DNA from 3 places in the Priestia sp. YIM B13551 genome. Region 2 is predicted to be linked to each of the others. Evidence: riboswitches for the same ligand, from Rfam matches in the RefSeq annotation. Region 2 holds a riboswitch; each other region holds the start of a gene.
What was found. A riboswitch is a leader RNA that binds a small molecule or an ion and turns the genes downstream of it on or off. The one in region 2 is predicted to bind S-adenosylmethionine.

Region 1 (2,265 bases), on a different contig from region 2:
CAAAAAGCCAGTCTCCTTTTATCATATCCTTTTGTACGTGCGCCGGAACTTGTTCCATATGGTTATAAAAAGTACTCGTTAATGTATCAGCGTGAAAAGCATCCTTTTTCCACTGTCCATAATCTTGTACATCCACTACATCGTAATGACTTACTAGTACAACTGTTTTATTCGTATTTTTCCCTTGAACAAAAGCTGTGACAATCGACCGTCCGTCTCCTGTTGAATGAAGCTCGACTTGCTCGTTTTTTTGAAAGTAAGGCAGCTTCAATAAATAAGACGCTATCGATTCAGCCATTTCCACTTCTGCCATCGTTCCTGTCACGCTAGGTATAGAAACCAATTCGCTTACAAGTTTTTTTAACTGTTCTTTTGTTTGATACAAAGATGTTTTGTTCGACATACCCTTCATCTCTTTCCTTTTTCTAAATTTTCTATCAAACAAAACCATTCGTCAATCCCTTTGACAGAGACTCTTTCATTCTATCCCTATGTATCATAGTATGGCGCTGCCTTTACGCACATGATAAAAAAAGAGTGCGCGGCTAGGGATAGCACCGCACACTCTTTTTTTACTTTTCGTCATCTTCTAAAAAGTCTAGGATACGATCAATAAGCTGTTCGCTTCCTGCATCGTTTCCGTGTTCAAGAGACATTTCCATTTCAATGCTCCTTTCATAAAATATTCTTGTTTTATAACATACCACAATTCATTTCGAATGTAACCTTTAATTTGCGTAAAAATTTCGACAATTTATGATTAATTTTAAAACCTAGTGAGTATTGATTATACCCACCAGATTCTTTGCTTGTCAAAAACCATGCTTTCTATTTAAAAACACTTAAAAAATAGAGGCGCGAGCAGACTTCTTCTATAAAAGACAGCCTACTCGCTCAAGCTTGGAACAGCATGATGAATAAATTTCTAGTTCATTTGCTTTTTGTACATCTTTAATATCTATGCCTACAGCATATGTACGAACATGGTTTTCGACCACAATTTCATAAAATGTTTCTAATTCGCGATAAGCTACTTGATAATGCTTTCCTAATAATTTCACTGCTTCCTTTAATGCTTTCTCTCCTGTATGTGCTGCAACTGCTGTATGACTCATAAAACCCTCTCCTTTTAGAAAAATAAAAAAACTCATTTTGCTTTGATGCAAAATGAGTTTTTCACCCGTTTTATCACCCAAAGCACATGCTTTGCTGGTAGGAGCACCTTACATTCGTAGGTTGCTGTGGAGTCAAAGAGCCAGATCTCTCGTCCACTCGTGATAACTTTTTTAATTTAAAATTTATTTTATCAAACAATTCCATCCCCGTAAATAGAAAAATAAAAATATTTTAATTTTTTTGGTAATGGAATGAATTCAAAAAATGAAAGCTTAGATTAGCAAAATAAGAAGCTGCTACAAGTAATGCCTCTTCATTTAATGAAAAAGAAGGATGGTGCCATTCATATTCTCCAGCTGTACCCATCCATACAAAAAATCCTGGTACATGCTGCTGATATACGGCAAAATCTTCTCCTCCAGGCGATTGTTCAGCTTCTACGACTTGATAACTAAGATCCTCTGCCGCTTTAGTAACTAGTTTTTCCAGCGTATCATCATTGTTTACTACAGGAAGATATGGATACCATTTAACGTCTACTGAAGCCCCGAAAGCTGCGCCAATCCCTTCAGCAGTTCGTTTCATAAGAGCCGGTATTTTTTCTCTCGCTTCTTCTTGAAAGGTACGCACAGTTCCTTCAAGCGTTACTTTGTCAGGAATGACGTTCCACGAGCTCCCTCCATGGATTTGAGTTATGCTGACAACAACATTTTGAAAGGGGCTGAGATTACGGCTGACAATGGTTTGTAAACTAGTAACAATTTGACCAGCAGCAGCAATCGGATCTATTGTTTTTTCAGGAATACCCGCGTGACCTCCTACTCCTTTGACGTCAATTTCAAAACGATCAACACTTGCCATTAAAGGTCCCGGTTTAATACCAATGGTTCCTACAGGAAGATCCGGTTTGTTATGCATCCCAAATATCGCTTCCACTCCTTCGAGCACACCTTTTTCAACTAGCATTTTTGCCCCAGAAGCCGTTTCTTCGGCTGGCTGAAAGATAAATCGAACCGTACCGCAAAGCTCCTGCTGACGCTCTTTAAGAAGGATAGCTGCTCCGATTATAGAAGCCGTATGAAAATCATGGCCGCATGCGTGCATAACACCGTTCACTTCAGAAGCAAATGGCAGATTGGTTTTTTCTTC
Region 2 (2,265 bases):
ATATTGTATAGCATAAAGAAATGATGTTACTATACAACTGACGATTATGGGTGATGAAAATGGGGCTAATTGAAATTGAAAAAGTAATTATTGTCGAAGGAAAATCAGATAAAAAACGTATCCAAGATATCATTCGAGAACCAATTGAAATTATCTGTACAAACGGTACGATTAGTTTATCAAAGCTGGATGAAATTATTGACTTTACGTTTAACAAAGAGGTATACATACTCGTTGACTCTGATGATTCAGGGAATAAGCTAAGAAAACAATTTAAACGAGAGCTTCCGGAAGCAGAGCATCTATATATTGATAAAATGTACCGAGAGGTTGCTGCCGCCCCTAGACATCACATAGCAACAGTATTACTGAGTGCCAATATCGATGTTAATGCAGAATTTTTAACATAAAAGGAATGAGCAACATGCAAGAATGGAGCGAAAAACAGCTTGACGATCAGTTAAAAGAAGGACAAAGAGCGTTTATCTTTTTCCATACACCTTTTTGCGGGACATGTCAGCTGGCAAAAAAAATGTTAACCGTAGCAGAAGCGATGCTGCCTGGTGTGACCATCGGAATGAGCAATTTAAATTATATGCCTTCAAAAGCAGAAGTATTTTCAATTGAAAGTGTACCTTGTTTGATTGAAGTGAAAAATGGCGAAATGGTAAAAAAACTCTATGCGTTTCATTCTATCGAGCACGTACTTGAAGAGCTTCGATAATCAAACGTTTGTTTAAAATGAAGAAATTGAAAGAGAGCAAACCGTTGGGGCTGTTGAAATCTTGGGATATTATCCCAAGAACAAAATCTGTTGACAGCCTATCTGACACATGCTAAAATCACACTCATGAATGTTCATAAATGAATGAATATTTCCCAAAAACAAAATAATTGTTGCGAACTCTTATCAAGAGAGGTGGAGGGACTGAGCCCTGTGAAACCCGGCAACCGTCAGACTAACTGAAATGGTGCCAATTCCTGCAAAGCTATGCGCTTTGAAAGATGAGAGAAAGGATTAAATATCGAGCCTTTCTGTCATGCGCAGAGAGGCTTTTTTAATGAGGAAAATTGTTTTACGGCTTTTTCATCCTATAGGGCAACCTAACATAATTAAGTTTTTACTAAAGAAGGTGAAGAAATATGATTACATTAACAGACGTTACAAAAATTTATCAGGCTAAAAGCGGTCAAGTAACAGCTGTTGATAATGTGAATCTAACCGTTAACCAAGGTGAAATTTACGGAATTATTGGTTATAGCGGAGCGGGGAAAAGTTCTTTAATTCGCTTGCTAAACGGGTTAGAAACACCAACGACAGGAACGGTCGAAGTAGCAGGTAATGATATTGGAAAAATTAAAGGCGGAAAACTCAGAAAAGCTAGACAAGAAATTAGTATGGTGTTTCAGCACTTTAATATCTTGTGGTCGCGTACGGTGCGAGAAAATATTGCCTTTCCGTTAGAAATAGCAGGGATCTCAAAAGAAAAAAGAATGAAACGAGTAGACGAGCTTATCAAGCTAGTCGGGCTTGAAGGGCGTGAAAATGCTTATCCATCACAGCTTAGCGGTGGACAAAAGCAGCGTGTTGGTATTGCTCGAGCGTTAGCCAATAACCCAAAAGTATTGCTGTGTGATGAAGCAACATCAGCGCTTGATCCTCAAACGACAGATTCCATTTTAGATCTGTTAGTAGATATTAATGAGAAGCTAGGGTTAACCATTGTATTGATTACTCATGAAATGCACGTTATTCGTAAAATTTGTCATCGGGTAGCCGTTATGGAAAATGGGGCAGTAGTAGAAGAAGGACAAGTGCTAGAAGTATTCAGAAAACCTAAGCAGCCGATTACAAAACGATTCGTTCAACAGATTTCTGAACCAGAAGAAACGTTTGAAACAATTGAACAAGTACAGGAGTTATATCCAAGCGGGCAAATTATTCAGCTGACGTTTGTTGGCGGAAAAGCAGAGCAACCGCTCATTACAACGATTTTAAAACAGTTTGATGTAACGATTAATATTTTGCAAGGAAAGATTTCTCATACACAAACAGGTTCATACGGAACGTTGTTCGTTCATTTAGACGGAGAATTAACAGAAGTTGAAAAAGTCATTGCATACATTCATGAGCAGCAGGTAGAAGTGGAGGTAATGACAAATGCTTGAGAAACTATTTCCAAACGTTATTTTAGATGATTTTATTCAAGCGACAAATGAAACACTATATATGACGGCTATTTCAGTTATAGCCACGTTTGTTCT
Region 3 (2,265 bases), on a different contig from region 2:
AAGGAGAGCACCATGCTTAAGTTAATTCAAAATGAACATATGAAATGGTTTCATAAAAGAAGTACAAAAGTCACGTTTATTACAATCGGTATTTTAACTCTTTGTATGGCTCTTTTAATGAAGAAAGTAGCAAACAGTGCGGGAACGGAAGACAACATTTTGAACTTCCTGTCATTTAGTTCAGGTATGCTCATTCTTGTTCAATTTTTTGCTCTTGCTGTTGGAGGGTCAATGGTTGCAAAAGAGTTTGAGGCAGGTACCATTAAGCTTCTTTTAATTCGCCCTGCTAGACGTTCAACGATTTTAGCATCCAAGTACCTAACCCTCATTTTAATTAGCTTGTATTATTTACTGAGCTATTTGCTTTTTTCGTTTGTATGGGGAGCCTTGTTCTTTGGATTTACCAGTCTAGAAGGAGATGCGCAGCTGCTTAAAAACATTACGCTTACGTATGACAGTGCGTATATGGAAACGTTTATGATGATGACGTTCGCATTCATGCTGTCGTCTTTATTTAGAAACAGCGCGCTTGCTTCAAGTCTAGCTATTGTCGTAAGTATCGGCGCGAAAGCTGTAACAGGACTAGTATCAGAGTTAGGCTTATGGTGGGGGAAATTTTTATTATTTGCCAACACGAACTTTGTGCAGTATATGGACGGAATGAAACCGCTGTTTGACGGCATGACGATTCCATTTTCAATCTTCGTCTTAGTCGCGCATTTTGTCTTCTTTATGGGCGTAGCTTGGGCAGCGTTTTTAAAACGAGACGTAGCTAATTGATGTGAGAATTTTCGCACTATATATTTTTCTGAAATAGCATTTGACAATTAAATAAAAAGAGATTACAGTAGTGAAAGACTATTTTTAAAACAACTATAAACTTCTTATCAAGAGAGACGGAGGGACTGGCCCTATGATGTCTCGGCAACTGGCTGTACGCAGTGCGGTGCCAAATCCAGCAGACGATGTTTCGTTTGGAAGATGAGAAGGGTAATCTTATGATACAAAATAAGAGACCTCTTCTTATCAATAAGAAGAGGTCTTTTTTTATTACGTAAACAAGAGGTGTTAAGAATGGAACAACAAAAAGGAAACGGCTGGGCGCTGTTACCGCTGGGCGTCTTTTTAGTCCTGTTTGTCGGATCAGGAATTATAACGGGAGACTTTTATAAGCTGCCTGTATTAGTAGCCATTATCATTGCAGCCATTGTGGCGCTGGCTATGAACCGCAAAGATTCACTTAATGTAAAAGTGGAGCGTTTTGCTAAAGGAGCAGGACATCCTGATATCATTATTATGGTGCTTATTTTTATTTTAGCAGGTGCTTTTTCTGAAGTCGCTAAAGGCATGGGAGCTGTGGATTCAACGGTAAACTTAGCGCTTTCTGTGCTTCCGCAAAGCTTAGTCGTAGCAGGAATCTTTGTTATTGGCGCATTCATTTCAATTTCGATGGGAACATCAATGGGAACAATTGCTGCGCTGGGACCTATCGCTGTAGGAATCAGTGAGCAAGCGCATGTTTCTGTTACATTGGCAATAGCCGGTGTGATTGGCGGTGCAATGTTTGGTGATAATTTATCTGTTGTCTCTGATACAACGATTGCGGCAGTTCGTACGCAAAAAACAAATATGACAGATAAATTGAAAGTAAACTTTTTTATCGTACTTCCTGCAGCGATTGTTACAGTGATTCTATTGCTTGTAATGACGCTAGGAAACACGTCATCAGTAGAAATTAAAGATTTCAGCTGGTTTAAAATCTTGCCTTATATCGGCGTACTCATTGCTGCAGTATTTGGTGCAAACGTATTAAGCATTTTAACCGGAGGAATTGTGCTAGCCGGCGTGATTGGATTAGCTGACGGAAGCTACACGCTTTCTTCTCTTGCTAAAACTGTGACAGAAGGTATTGGCGGAATGTCAGAGTTAATTATTTTATCTCTGTTAATTGGCGGAATGGTTGAGCTTATTCGCTATAATGGCGGTATTCAGTTCTTATTGAATTTATTAACACGACGCATTCAAACAAAAAAAGGCGGAGAATTCAGCATCGCCGGATTGGTAAGTTTAACTAATTTAGCGACGGCTAATAACACGATTTCAATTATTACAGCAGGTCCGTTAGCAAAAGAAATCTCTGATAAGTATTCAATTGATAATCGTAAATCAGCCAGTCTGCTGGACTTGTTTTCATGCAGCGTTCAAGGGCTTATCCCTTACGGCGCACAAATGCTTCTCGCAGCAGGATTTGCTAAAGTTTCACCG

Region 1: another riboswitch for S-adenosylmethionine. It lies ahead of ACFX4N_RS08755 (hypothetical protein); the one in region 2 lies ahead of ACFX4N_RS22025 (methionine ABC transporter ATP-binding protein).
Region 3: another riboswitch for S-adenosylmethionine. It lies ahead of ACFX4N_RS03440 (Na+/H+ antiporter NhaC family protein); the one in region 2 lies ahead of ACFX4N_RS22025 (methionine ABC transporter ATP-binding protein).

Annotation. Positions count from the first base shown of each region.
Region 1 covers NZ_JBHZOX010000001.1:1,724,133-1,726,397, forward strand. Annotated here, with positions in the region: gene ACFX4N_RS08750 (M20/M25/M40 family metallo-hydrolase) at 1-403, opposite strand, end outside; gene ACFX4N_RS08755 (hypothetical protein) at 873-1,115, opposite strand; SAM riboswitch class I at 1,183-1,284, opposite strand; gene ACFX4N_RS08760 (M20 peptidase aminoacylase family protein) at 1,348-2,265, opposite strand, start outside.
Region 2 covers NZ_JBHZOX010000005.1:66,381-68,645, reverse strand. Annotated here, with positions in the region: gene ACFX4N_RS22035 (toprim domain-containing protein) at 60-410, shown strand; gene ACFX4N_RS22030 (thioredoxin family protein) at 425-724, shown strand; SAM riboswitch class I at 905-1,012, shown strand; gene ACFX4N_RS22025 (methionine ABC transporter ATP-binding protein) at 1,144-2,169, shown strand; gene ACFX4N_RS22020 (methionine ABC transporter permease) at 2,162-2,265, shown strand, end outside.
Region 3 covers NZ_JBHZOX010000001.1:664,257-666,521, reverse strand. Annotated here, with positions in the region: gene ACFX4N_RS03450 (ABC transporter ATP-binding protein) at 1-20, shown strand, start outside; gene ACFX4N_RS03445 (ABC transporter permease) at 13-780, shown strand; SAM riboswitch class I at 882-988, shown strand; gene ACFX4N_RS03440 (Na+/H+ antiporter NhaC family protein) at 1,075-2,265, shown strand, end outside.